DNA from 3 places in the Massilia aerilata genome. Region 1 is predicted to be linked to each of the others. Evidence: predicted binding sites of a transcription regulator. Region 1 holds the regulator's gene; each other region holds the start of a gene.
The links. The regulator sigma-54, encoded in region 1, starts transcription at its own class of promoters, with help from an activator protein. The targets are predictions, from matches to a motif close to TGGCANGNAANCTGCTTT.

Region 1 (4,411 bases):
CAACGGCCACATCGACGAAGCCACCCAGACCCGCATCCTGACCGGTAACGTGGTGCTGACCCGCGGCACCCTGCTGATCAAGTCGGACAAGGCCGTGCTGAAGGAAACGCCGGAGGGCTACATGCTGCTGACGCTGACCGCCGCGCCGGGCAAGACCGCCAGCTTCCGCCAGAAGCGCGACGGCGGCCCCGACCTGTGGACCGAAGGCCAGGCCCAGCGCATCGAATACGACGAGCGCACCGAAGTGGTCAAGCTGTTCGCCAATGCCGTCGTCAAGCAGCTGGAAGGCAAGCGCATGACGAGCGAGGTGAACGGTCCCTTCATCTCCTACGACAACCGCACCGAGCAGGCCAACGTCTTCAACGACGCCAGCGGCGAGAGCAAGGCGGGCGGCGGCCGCAGCACCATCATCATCGCGCCGCGCCGCACCGCGCCGGCAGGGAAGCAGTAAATGAAGCGCGCACTCGCCGCTGCCCTTGCGCTGTTGCTGATGCCGCTCGCGCAGGCCGAGCGGGCGGATGCGCTCAAGCCCTTCAATGTCGAAGGCAACAAGGCGACGATCGACCAGGCCACCCAGACCGTGATCCTGACCGGCAACGTGATCGGCACCCGCGGCAGCATGCTGCTGAAGGCGGAGCGCGCCGAGATCAGGGAAACGCCGGAGGGTTACCGCTCCGTGGTCCTGTTCGGGGCGAACGGCAAGGCCGCGTCGTTCCGCCAGAAGCGCGACGGCGGCGCCGACGAGTGGGACGAAGGCTACGGCGAGCGCATGGAATACGACGAGCGCACCGACATCGTCAAGCTGATCTCGCATGCCACGATCAGGCAGCTCGACGGCCGTACCGTGACCAGGGAGATGAGCGGCCCGTTCATTTCCTACGACGCCCGCAAGGAAGTCCTGTTGAACATGAATGACGTGAGCGGCGCCGACAAGCCCGGCAAGGACCGCGTCAGCGTCACTTTTTACACGCGCCGCCCTACGCCGGCGGCGCCACCGGAAGCAGGAAAGCAATGATGGAAGTACACGCAGACGCCACCCCGACCGCCGTCGCAAGCGGCGGCAGCACCCTGGTCGCCAAGGGGCTGCAGAAAAGCTACGGCAAGCGCCTGGTGGTGCGCGACGTTTCGCTGCAGGTCGCCTGCGGCGAGGTGGTGGGACTGCTGGGCCCGAACGGCGCCGGCAAGACCACCTCGTTCTACATGATCGTGGGCCTGGTGCCGGCCGATGCCGGCGCCATCGTCATCAACGGCACCGACATCACGAGCCTGCCGATCCACCGCCGCGCCATGCTGGGCCTGTCCTACCTGCCGCAGGAAGCCTCGGTGTTCCGCAAGCTGACGGTGGAAGAGAACATCCGCGCGGTGCTGGAACTGCAGCGCGAGAACGGCAAGCCGCTGAGCAAGGCGCGCATCCAGGAACGCCTGGACGAGCTGCTGGCCGAATTGCAGATCGAGAAGCTGCGCGAGAACCCGGCGCTGTCGCTGTCGGGCGGCGAGCGGCGCCGCGTGGAGATCGCGCGCGCACTGGCCACCGACCCGCGCTTCGTGCTGCTGGACGAACCTTTCGCCGGCGTGGATCCAATTGCCGTGATCGAGATCCAACGTATCGTGCGTTTCCTGAAAGAGCGCGGCATCGGCGTGCTGATCACCGACCACAACGTGCGCGAGACGCTCGGCATCTGCGACCGTGCCTACATCATCAACCAGGGCGCGGTGCTGGCCTCGGGCCGGCCCGACGACATCATCGCGAATGAATCCGTCCGCCGTGTCTACCTGGGTGAACACTTCAGGATGTAGTCATGAAACAGACGCTGCAACTCAAGACCTCACAGCACCTTGCGCTGACGCCGCAACTCCAGCAGTCGATCCGCCTGCTGCAGCTGTCCACGCTCGAACTCCACCAGGAGATCGAACAAGTCCTGGGTGAGAATCCGCTGCTCGAACGCCTCGACGATCCGCTCGACCGCTCCGTGCGCCTGCTGGCGGACGGCGCCATCAACAACGGTTCCTCGACCAACACCACGCCCGATGCGCCCCCCGCGTCCGGCCAGGGCGAGGAGAACGGCGGCAGCGGCGGCAGCGAAGCCGAAGGCGGCGACAGCGGCGAAGCCGGCGGCGCCGAGCACGAGATGGAGTGGGGCGAGTCGGGCCATTCCGGCAGCGGCAGCGGCGGCGAGGAAGAGGACGGCCGCCCGCAGCTGGAAGCCAGCCCCATCTCGCTGCGCGAGCACCTGATGGAACAGGTGCGCCTGACCTGCCTCTCGCCGCGCGACTGCGCGCTGGTCGAGATCGTGGTCGACTCGCTCGACGACAACGGCTACCTGGACGAATCGCTGGACGACATCCACGCGCGCCTGCCGGCCGAACTCGAGATCGAATTCGAGGAACTGCGCACCGCGCTGTCGCTGGTGCAGAGCATGGACCCGCCGGGCGTGGGCGCGCGCAGCGCCGCCGAATGCCTGGCCCTGCAGATCCGGCGCATGCCCGGCGTGGCGATGGTGACGCGGCGCATGGCGCTGGTCATCGTCGAACGCTACCTGACCTGGTTTGCGCAGCGCGAATTCAACAAGCTGAAGAAGGCCCTCGACTGCGACGACGAAGACCTGCGCGAAGCCCAGGCCGTGATCCGCCAGTGCAATCCGCATCCGGGTGCGGCCTTCGCCTCCGACGTCTCCGACTTCGTGGTGCCGGACGTGATCGTGCGCCGCGCGAAGGACGGCTGGAGCGTGCAGCTGAATCCGGAAGTGATGCCGCGCCTGCGCGTGAACAGCATCTACGCCGCCTTGCTGAAACAGGGGAAATCGGAATCGCAGCTGAATGCACAGTTGCAGGAAGCCAAGTGGCTCATCAAGAACATGCGCCAGCGCTTCGACACGATCCTGCGCGTGGCGCAAGCTATCGTCGAGCGCCAGCGGAACTTTTTCTCGCACGGCGCAGTTGCCATGCGGCCCCTTGTTTTACGTGAGATAGCTGATACACTAGGTCTACACGAGAGCACAATTTCTCGCGTCACAACTCAGAAATATATGCTGACGCCGCACGGCATGTTTGAGTTGAAGTACTTTTTCGGAAGTCACGTCGCGACCGAGGCAGGCGGTGAAGCATCCTCGACGGCGATCCGGGCTCTCATCGTGCAACTCACAGGAGCAGAAGACCCCAAGAACCCTTTATCCGACAGCAAGATCGCGGAGATGCTAGGGGAACAGGGAATGGTTATCGCACGCCGCACGGTCGCGAAATACCGTGAGGCGCTGAAGATCCCGCCCGTCAGCCTCCGCAAATCCTTGTAATAAGCTGCAGGGCACCCAGATACTGGTTACCTGACAGCGCATCTTCAAAGGAGTGTGTATGAATCTCACTATCAGCGGACATCATCTCGATGTAACCCCAGCAATCCGTGAATACGTACAGAACAAGCTCGAACGCATCACCCGCCATTTCGATCAAGTGATCGACTCCCACGTCATCCTCTGCATAGACAATCTCACCGAGAAAGAAAAACGCCAGAAGGCCGAGATCAACTTGCGTGTTGCTGGGAAGATCGTTCACGTCGCCAGCGCCGCACATGACCTCTACGCGGCGATCGACATGCTGATGGACCGTCTCGACCGCCAGGTCCAGAAGTACAAGCAGATGCTGCAGGATCATAGTCACACAGCACTAAAACGCATGGCCAACGAAGACCTTGAGGGAGGAGAAGCTGCCGCTGCAGCGTGATCGTTCCGCTGGCGCAGCATAGGCAAGACGAAGGGCGCATCTGGCGCCCTTTTCGTTTTTTTGGCCGCGCTACAATACTGCTTTCCCTTTCATAAATAAAAGAACATGAGCGAACACGTGCAGACCCGGCTTGCCAACGGCACCGGCATCATCACCCTGGACCGCCCCAAGGCCCTGAACTCGCTGTCGCTGGAGATGGTGCGCGCACTGACGGAGACCCTGCTGGCCTGGCGCGAAGACGCGAACGTCGCCGCGGTCGTCATCACCAGCACCAGCGAGAAAGCCCTGTGCGCAGGCGGCGACATCCGCTTTTTCCACCAGGCCGGCCATGCGACGCCTGTTGGCGGCAGTGCCTTGCTGGAAGACTTCTTTACCGAAGAATACGCGCTGAACCACCTGATCCATTTTTATCCGAAGCCCTACATCTCGCTGATGGATGGCGTGGTGATGGGCGGCGGCATGGGCATCGCCCAGGGCGGCCCGGACAGCGGCCTGCGCATCGTGACCGAACGCACGAAGATGGCGATGCCCGAAGTGAACATCGGCCTGTTCCCGGACGTCGGCGGCAGCCACTTCCTGTCGCATGCGCCGGGCGCGCTCGGCATGTATCTGGGCCTGACGGGGCTGACCGTCGGCGCCGCCGATGCGCTCTACGTCGGCCTGGCGGATCTGTTCGTGCCGGCTGCCGAACTGG
Region 2 (4,411 bases), on a different contig from region 1:
GCCGTTCAGGAAGGCACGATCGAGGCCGCCGAAGAAGGCGGTCTTTTCCGTGAAGGCGATCGAATAGCCGTAGATGCACCACAGCACGATGATGACGGCGAAGATCATGAAGACCTGCAGCAGCACCGACAGCATGTTCTTGGACCGCACCAGGCCGCCGTAGAACAGGGCCAGGCCAGGGATCGTCATCATGATCACCAGCAAGGTGGCGACGAACATCCAGGCGGTGTCGCCTTTCTGCGGAACCGGCGCCGCGGCCGGCGCTTCGGCTGCGGGCGCCGCCGCTGCGGCGGCGGGCGTTGCGGCGGCGGGTGCGGCGACGGCGGGAGCGGCCGGGGCGGCTTCGGCTGCAGCGGCAGCAGCGGGCTTGGCGGCATCCTGGGCCAGGGCAGGCAGCGAACTGCCCAGCGCCAGGGCGACGGCGAAGCCTGCGATCATTTTTGTGATTGTGCGTATCATCGGGTTCCCCTTACAGCGCATCGTTGCCGGTCTCGCCGGTACGGATACGGATTACCTGCTCCAGACTGGAGACGAAAATTTTGCCGTCACCGATCTTGCCGGTGCGTGCCGCGCTCTGGATCGTGTCGATCACCTGGTCGACGATGGCGTCGTCGACGGCCGCCTCGATCTTGGTCTTCGGCAGGAAGTCGACCACGTATTCGGCCCCGCGATACAGCTCGGTATGGCCTTTCTGGCGCCCGAAACCCTTCACTTCGGTCACCGTGATACCCTGGACATTCAGCTCGGACAGGGCCTCGCGGACCTCGTCGAGCTTGAAGGGTTTGATGATGGCGGTGATCATTTTCATGCGTTTGCCTCTTCAGAAAGTTTTTGAAACAGACAGCAGGGCCGCGGACTTCCCGAGGTTTTCTCCGGACGGGCTCAGGTAGCCGCTGGTATTCGCCTTGATCCAGGACAGCGCGACCGAGCACACGCCCAGGTCCTTGGTCACGCCGAGCTTGTAGTCGGTATAGGAAAACGCGCCGTTGTGGCGGACTTCCTGGTGGCCCGCGTGCAGGTTCAGCACGAAGCCGCCGCCGACATCGACGTTGGCGCCGACATCGAGGTAGCCGCTGCCCTTGCTGTCGGCGGTGCCGAACAGGTTGGTCAGCGAGTGCGAGTACTTGATGTAGGCCGGACCGTAACCCAGCTGGCCGTACAGCTCGAAGGTGTTGGCGTTCGGGTGCAGGCCGTTGTCCGGGTAGAAGTAGTACAGGCCGCCGACGTCGTAGGTGACATCCGCGCTCAGGTTGCCGCGCTTGCCGGCGTAGATATCCCATTCCAGGTTGCCGCTGCCGCCCAGGTCCTTGGTCCACTTGATGGTGGACAGCCAGGTGCCCACGTACACACCGGTCGGGTTGTGCACGTAGTCGGCGCCGCCCTGCAGGGCCGGATCGAGCCGGCTCTGCGACAGGCCGCGGTAACGGTAATCGCTGGTCAGCGCCGCGTTGTAGCTCACTTCATTGTCCGGCTTCTGCTCCTGCTCCTGTGCGCCGGCCAGCCCGGTGGACAGGCTCCACACGCCCGCCGTCAGGATCACGATCTGCTGCCACTTGCTGCTTCGACGCTTCATACGACACTCCCTTATCAATGAACTTGGACCTGATGGGTTTACAATCCGAACTTCGCGTCCCTGTTTTTGTATGTTGTATGCTTGCTTTAGCAGGATGCGTGCCAACCCCTTGATCAAACGGCAAGGCTTGTATTCCCGGGCCTCGTCCCCATTCTTGGGATGCAAAAAATGACAACGATGCCGCAGGCGCGTGCGCCGTACAGGTGCATGCACTAAATCAGCGATGCACGCACAAAAAGAGTGCGCACATCGTGGTGCGGCCACTATGGATAAAGAAGATGGACATGAATAATTTCTTCAACGATCTGCAAGGCAAGATCAACCAGGCGATCGAGAATTCGCCGGCCAAGGACATCGAACGCAATGTGAAGGCCATGATGACCCAGGGCTTTTCGAAGCTGGACCTGGTGACGCGCGAGGAATTCGACATCCAGGCCCAGGTGCTGGCCAAGACCCGCGCCAAGCTCGAGGCGCTCGAAGTGCGCGTGGCGGAACTGGAAGCGAAGCTTGCGTCGGAAAAGGTGTAAGGCGCAGCTTTAACGCAGGGCGATGCGCCGTACGAGCCGCCACAGGGCGAACAGCGCGGCGCCGCCCAGGCTGACGGCGAAGACGATCGCCAGCACGATCCCCAGCGGATTCATGAAGCCCATGCTGTCGGCCACGAAGATCAGCACGCAGGCCAGCGCCAGCTGCGCCAGCCACACATGGCGCAGCGGCCGCAATGCCGCCACATCCCCGCCCCGCCGGAACCGCAGCGCCACGTAGAACACCGGCCCGCACAGCAGGCAGAACAGCAGCGCCACGACGGCGACGGTCAGGATCAGTTTCGGCATCCCGGCACTATACACATTTGGCCGCTCTCAAGAATCGCAGGCCTCCCAGCGCTCACCATCTGCAGGTCTTCATCCCGACAGGATCGCCATGAGTCTTGCAGTGCTGCGCAGCCGGGCCTTGGCCGGCATGGACGCGCCCTCCGTCAGCGTCGAAGTGCACCTCGCCAATGGTTTGCCCGGCATGGCCATCGTCGGCCTGGCGGATGCCGAGGTGCGCGAATCCAGGGACCGGGTCCGGGCCGCGCTGCAGAATTCCGGCTTCGAGCTGCCGAACCGGCGCATCACGATCAACCTCGCGCCGGCCGATCTGCCGAAAGAGTCCGGCAGGTTCGATTTGCCGATCGCGCTCGGCATCCTGGCCGCCTCGGAACAGATTCCATCCGAAGGGCTGGACCGCTACGAGTTCGCCGGCGAGCTATCGCTATCGGGCGAACTGCGCCCGATCCGCGGCGCGCTGGCGATGACCTTCGCCATGCACCGCAGCGCGGACGGCGCCAGACGCGCCTTCGTGCTGCCCCACGCCAATGCCGACGAAGCGGCGCTGGTGAGCGAGGCCGCCATCTACCCGGCAAACACGCTGCTGGAGGTATGCACCCACTTCGCGGCGCAGTCGGATGACGCGCGGCTGGCGCGGCACCGTCCGCCAGCTGCTCTGGCGCCGCCCCGCTATCCCGACTTCGCGGACGTCAAAGGCCAGCAGCACGTCAAGCGCGCGCTCGAGATCGCGGCGGCCGGGCTGCATTCGGTGCTGATGGTCGGTCCGCCGGGCGCCGGCAAGAGCATGCTGGCTTCGCGCTTTGCTGGCCTGCTGCCGCCGCTGAGCGATGAAGACGCGCTGGAATCGGCGGCGATCCAGTCGCTGGCCGGGCGCTTTTCCATCGAGCATTGGCGCCGCCGGCCCTTCCGCAGCCCGCACCACACCAGCTCGGGCATGGCCCTGGTCGGCGGCGGCGGCGTGCCGCGCCCGGGAGAAATATCGCTGGCCCATCACGGCGTACTGTTCCTGGACGAACTCCCGGAATTCAGCCGCCACGTGCTGGAAGTGCTGCGCGAGCCGCTGGAGTCGGGCCACATCACGATCTCGCGCGCGGCGCGCCAAGCCGACTTTCCCGCCAGCTTTCAACTCATCGCGGCGATGAATCCCTGCCCTTGCGGCTGGCTGGGCCATCCATCCGGCAAGTGCCGCTGCAACCACGAGGCCGTGCTGCGCTACCAGAACAAGATTTCCGGCCCCCTGCTCGACCGTATCGACCTGCAGGTGCCGGTGTCGGCAATGGCGCCGGAATCGATGGCGGCCCAGGCCGATGGCGAGCCCAGCAGCGCCATCGCCGCGCGCGTAACGCGCGCCCACGCGATCCAGCTGGCGCGCCAGGGCAAGGTCAACCAGCGCCTGGCGACGCGCGAGATCGACCGCCATTGCGAACTCGACGATGCCGCTGAGCAGTTGCTTCGCAATGCCATGCGCCATCTGCACTGGTCGGCGCGGGCCTATCACCGGGTTTTAAAAGTGGCGCGGACGATTGCCGACCTGGCCGAGGCGCGGCGGGTGCAGGCGGAACATGTGGCCGAGGCGATCCAGTACCGGCGTGGCCTGGTCGAATCCTGATTAAATATCTGCAACTTTTTTGCTGGCAGGCGGCGCGGGGCGCTGATACCATCGGCCCATGAAAATCCGTCTCCTCTCGCCGGTCCTTTTCCTCCTGCTGGCCGCCTGCAGCCCGAAATACAACTGGCGCGACTACGCCAGCCCGGATGCGCCCTACAAAATCACTTTCCCGGCCAAGCCGGCCAGCTTCACCCGCAGCGTCGACCTCGACGGTTTGCAGGTCAGCATGACGATGACGGCGGCCGAAGTCGACGGCGCCACCTTCGCGGTCGGCTCGGCCGAGGCGCCGGACGAGGCCCGTGCCCGCGCCGCGCTGCCGGCCATGATGCAGGCGCTGCTGCGCAATATCGGCGCCGGCGGCACGCAGGGCAAATTCCAGACCGATGCCAACGGCAAGGC
Region 3 (4,411 bases), on a different contig from region 1:
CGTCGGTGCATCGCCCCGGGCATGGCGCATGAAGTCGGGCGCTACCGACCATACCAGTCCGCACAAGGCTGCCGCCGCAAGCATGGCCGTGACGATGCGCGCTGCCGGCGATGGCGCCGGCGGCGCCATACCTGCATCGAGCGAACGCAGCCAGCCGCCGGCGCAGCCGATGACGAGTGCGATGGCAAGCTGACTCTGCGGCATCACGAGCACGCCCGAAAACAGGCCATCCACGAAGATGGCGGCGCAAGCCATCAACAAGGCGGCCAGGATCTGCTGGTTGTGCACATCCTCCGCCGCAATCCGTTTACCGCTGCCGGCCAATGCGCGCACGCCCAGAACGATGGCGCCGAGCAGGCACAGCAGGGCCGGAACGCCCCATTCGGCGCCGATCTGGAACAGCCAATCGTGAGGGTGGGCGCCAATATAAAGCTTTGCACCCTCGTGCGCGAAGTGCTGCGGGCCGACGCCCAGCCAGGGGTGGGCAGCGATCAGCTGCAGCGCCAGTTTCCACAGCAGCGTGCGGCCCGAAGACGGGTCGGCCGCCGTGCGTGCCACGACGTTCGATGGCACGCCGATCGACCCCAGTCCGGCGAGCAGAGGCAACAGAATGAATCCGAGCACATAGACGACGACGCCGGCAAGGGCGGTCAGCGCCATCATTTCCAGCAGTGCGCGTGCATGCGAGCGGCGCAAGAGCAGGACTGCGACGCCGGCGGCGCCGAACGCCAATATGGTAGCGCGCGCTTCGCTGACAAAGAGAAGCGCCCACCAGAACGCGGCCAGGGCAAACCAGGTGCGGCGTATGACGGTTCTTTTCGGCGCCTGCAGGCACAGCAGGACGATCAGGGACAGCAGCGCGGTTTGGGTATGGTTCAGGAAGCGGACATTGCTGAAGCCGACGGCCAGCACATGCATGTCGATCTGCACACCGCTGGTCAGCGCCGCCGCATACATCAGCAGGACGCGCAGGGAATGAAGCAGGCAGGCCACGCCCATGCAGACCAGGACGGCTTGCAGGCCGCCTTTGCCGGTGCGGGCCAGTTCCGCGGCGAGGAGTGCTGCGGCCAGCAGCAGGAGCAACAGGATCGACCACTCGTAGATCGCATGGCGCAGCGAAAAAGCCATCGACACCGAGATCGCGCCCAGCGTGAAGAAAGCTGCCAGGCACATTCGGGCGGCGGGACGCATGCCGCTAACGGCTTGCGCCGCACCGCGCCCTGCGATGACCGCGCCGGCGAGGATTGCCAGCAGCACGAGCTGGGCACAACGCTGCTCGTCGTGGCCGGAGCACCACAGGAACGCCACTGCCATGGCGGCGATCAGGAGCAGGGAGAACCAGGGCCGGTCCGAAAATGCGGGAAGAGACAAGCGCGAAACCGGATGTGCGGAGCTGGACATGGGTCACCTCGTGCCTGGAGGATTTTTGAGAGGAAAAGAAAAAGCCGCCCGAGGGCGGCTTTCTTGTACTGTGGTCAGATTACGAACCCGACGGAGGAGTCACGCTGTTCTTGGTCAGGGTCTGTGCCGCCGTGCTATTCGAAGCAGTGGTAGTGACGCGCCAAGTAATGGTGGTCTGATTTGCGACAGCCGACGGGGTCATCGTGAAGGTCGTGCCATTCACACCGCTACCGATACCGGCTGCAGCAAAGGTTGCGACGATTTCGCCGTCGGTGACAACAGCGCCCGACAGCTCTTTGGTCGGGGTGAAGGCCGGGACTTCGGCAGTGCCGCTGTCGCAGGTAGTTGCCACGCCGCCGTTTTCCTGGATGCAGTTAGCAACCGCGGTCTGCAGCGAAGCAACAGAGCTCATTGCCGCACCAACCTTGGCCTTGATGGTGTAGTTCGAGTAAGCCGGGATAGCAACAGCTGCCAGGATACCGATGATGGCAACAACGATCATCAGTTCGATCAGGGTGAAGCCGGCTTCGGCTTTCTTCATCATTTTCGGTGCTTTCATGGTGTTTCTCCAGTTTTGGTACGACGTTTAAAGGGTGACTGCTTGCTTCTGCCCTCTACTATATGCAACCGCCGTGCCAGGTCGTTTCCAGGCAGAATCGTTAGCACCGAGACATCAAAACGCCGTGCCAGCGCCACTTTTTGTCAGTACTACCCTTGCCGTATGACAATTTTTGTCAGCCGGGTATGTCAAAAATTGTCCCTTGTCGAAAAATGTCGGCATCCCGGCAAAAAAAACGGGGAGCCGAAGCTCCCCGTTTGCATCACTACTATTAGAACGAATCGATTACAGCATGGCCTTCAGCAGGCGAGCCATTTCCGACGGGTTCTTGGTGACCTTGATGCCGCAGGCTTCCATGATTTCCAGCTTGGCTTGCGCGGTATCGGCGCCGCCCGAGATCAGCGCGCCGGCGTGGCCCATGCGCTTGCCCGGAGGCGCGGTGACGCCAGCGATGAAGCCGACGACCGGCTTCTTCATGTTGTCCTTGATCCAGTGAGCAGCATTCGCCTCGTCCGGGCCGCCGATCTCGCCGATCATGATGACCGCGTCGGTGTCCGGATCGTCGTTGAACATCTTCATCACGTCGATGTGCTTCAGACCGTTGATCGGGTCGCCGCCGATGCCGACTGCCGACGACTGGCCCAGGCCCAGTGCGGTCAGCTGGCCGACTGCTTCATAGGTCAGGGTGCCCGAGCGCGAAACGACGCCGATGCGGCCCTTCTTGTGGATGTGACCCGGCATGATGCCGATCTTGATCTCGTCCGGGGTGATCAGGCCTGGGCAGTTCGGGCCCAGCAGCAGGGTCTTCGAACCGGCCTTGGCCATGCGGTCCTTGACTTCCATCATGTCACGGACCGGGATGCCTTCGGTGATGCAGATTGCCAGGTCGAGTTCGGCTTCGACGGCTTCCCAGATCGCGGCGGCGGCGCCTGCCGGCGGCACGTAGATCACGGACACGTTGGCGCCGGTGTTCTGCTTGGCTTCCTTGACCGATGCGAAGATCGGAATCCCTTCGAAGTCTTCACCAGCTTTTTTCGGGTTCACACCGGCGACGAAGGCTTCACGGCCATTCGCGTAATCGCGGCACATGCGGGTGTGGAACTGGCCGGTCTTGCCGGTGATACCTTGGGTGATGACTTTGGTGTCTTTGTTAATCAGAATCGACATGTTATTTCCTTTGCGAATTAGGCTTGGCCAGCAGCAGCGGCGACGACCGACTTCGCTGCGTCTTCCATCGTGTCTGCGGCGATGATCGGCAGGCCCGAATCGGCCAGCATCTTCTTGCCCAGGTCTTCGTTGGTGCCCTTCATGCGGACGACCAGCGGCACCTTCAGCGAGACGGCCTTGGATGCGGTGATCACGCCTTCGGCGATCACGTCGCAGCGCATGATGCCGCCGAAGATGTTGACCAGGATGGCTTTCAGGCCCGGGTTCTTCAGCATGATCTTGAATGCTTCGGTGACCTTCTCGGCAGTTGCGCCGCCGCCCACGTCCAGGAAGTTGGCCGGCTCGCCGCCGAACAGCTTGATGGTGTCCATGGTGGCCATGGCCAGGCCGGCGCCGTTCACCAGGCAGCCGATGTTGCCGTCCAGGGAGATGTAGGCCAGGTCGAATTTCGATGCTTCGACTTCAGCCGGATCTTCTTCGTCCAGGTCGCGGTAGGCCACGATTTCCGGGTGACGGAACAGGGCGTTCGGGTCGAAGTTGAACTTGGCGTCCAGGGCGATGACCTTGCCGTCGCCGGTCACGATCAGCGGGTTGATCTCGGCCAGCGAGCAGTCGGTTTCCCAGTAGGCTTTGTACAGGCCTTGCAGGTTGGCGCGGGCAGCGGCGATCGAGCCTTCCGGCACGCCGATCTTGCGGGCGACGTCGTCAGCCTGCGCGTCGGTCAGGCCGACCGACGGCTCGATCACGACGTTGTGGATTTTTTCCGGGTTGCTGTGCGCGACTTCTTCGATGTCCATGCCGCCCTCCGACGAGGCCATCAGCACGATCTTCTGGGTGACGCGGTCGGTGACCAGCGAGACGTACAGTTCTTGCTTGATGTCGGCGCCTTCTTCGATCAGCAGGCGGCGCACTTTCTGGCCTTCCGGGCTGGTCTGGTGGGTGACGAGCTGCATGCCCATGATCTGGTTCGCGTACTCGCGCACCTGGTCGATCGACTTGGCAACCTTCACGCCGCCGCCCTTGCCGCGGCCGCCAGCATGGATCTGCGCCTTGACTACCCAGACCGGGCCGCCCAGCTCTTCAGCTGCCTTGACGGCTTCGTCCACCGACATGCACGGAATGCCGCGCGGAACGGTCACTCCGAACTTTCGGAGGATCTCTTTGCCTTGATACTCATGGATTTTCATGCTGGCTTCCCTTCTTCGTTTACTGATGTGAATACGGTTGGATAAATAAAAATACTACCCCGATACCACCTTCAAGGCCCAGCGCGGGTAGTACTTC

Region 2: ACFPO9_RS22180 (TorF family putative porin) is a predicted target of sigma-54. The motif match lies at 1,660-1,677, and genes of this name have one in related genera.
Region 3: ACFPO9_RS22350 (pilin) is a predicted target of sigma-54. The motif match lies at 2,022-2,039, and genes of this name have one in related genera.

Annotation. Positions count from the first base shown of each region.
Region 1 covers NZ_JBHSMZ010000010.1:105,930-110,340, forward strand. The annotation lists gene lptA (lipopolysaccharide transport periplasmic protein LptA) at 1-451, shown strand, start outside; gene lptA (lipopolysaccharide transport periplasmic protein LptA) at 452-1,015, shown strand; gene lptB (LPS export ABC transporter ATP-binding protein) at 1,015-1,797, shown strand; gene ACFPO9_RS15055 (RNA polymerase factor sigma-54) at 1,800-3,290, shown strand; gene hpf (ribosome hibernation-promoting factor, HPF/YfiA family) at 3,349-3,717, shown strand; gene ACFPO9_RS15065 (enoyl-CoA hydratase/isomerase family protein) at 3,823-4,411, shown strand, end outside.
Region 2 covers NZ_JBHSMZ010000016.1:586,116-590,526, forward strand. The annotation lists gene ACFPO9_RS22170 (ammonium transporter) at 1-459, opposite strand, end outside; gene ACFPO9_RS22175 (P-II family nitrogen regulator) at 470-808, opposite strand; gene ACFPO9_RS22180 (TorF family putative porin) at 821-1,573, opposite strand; gene ACFPO9_RS22185 (accessory factor UbiK family protein) at 1,852-2,100, shown strand; gene ACFPO9_RS22190 (hypothetical protein) at 2,110-2,406, opposite strand; gene ACFPO9_RS22195 (YifB family Mg chelatase-like AAA ATPase) at 2,495-4,012, shown strand; gene ACFPO9_RS22200 (hypothetical protein) at 4,071-4,411, shown strand, end outside.
Region 3 covers NZ_JBHSMZ010000017.1:24,125-28,535, forward strand. The annotation lists gene ACFPO9_RS22345 (O-antigen ligase family protein) at 1-1,401, opposite strand, end outside; gene ACFPO9_RS22350 (pilin) at 1,481-1,960, opposite strand; gene sucD (succinate--CoA ligase subunit alpha) at 2,246-3,127, opposite strand; gene sucC (ADP-forming succinate--CoA ligase subunit beta) at 3,145-4,314, opposite strand; gene ACFPO9_RS22365 (DUF2889 domain-containing protein) at 4,369-4,411, opposite strand, start outside.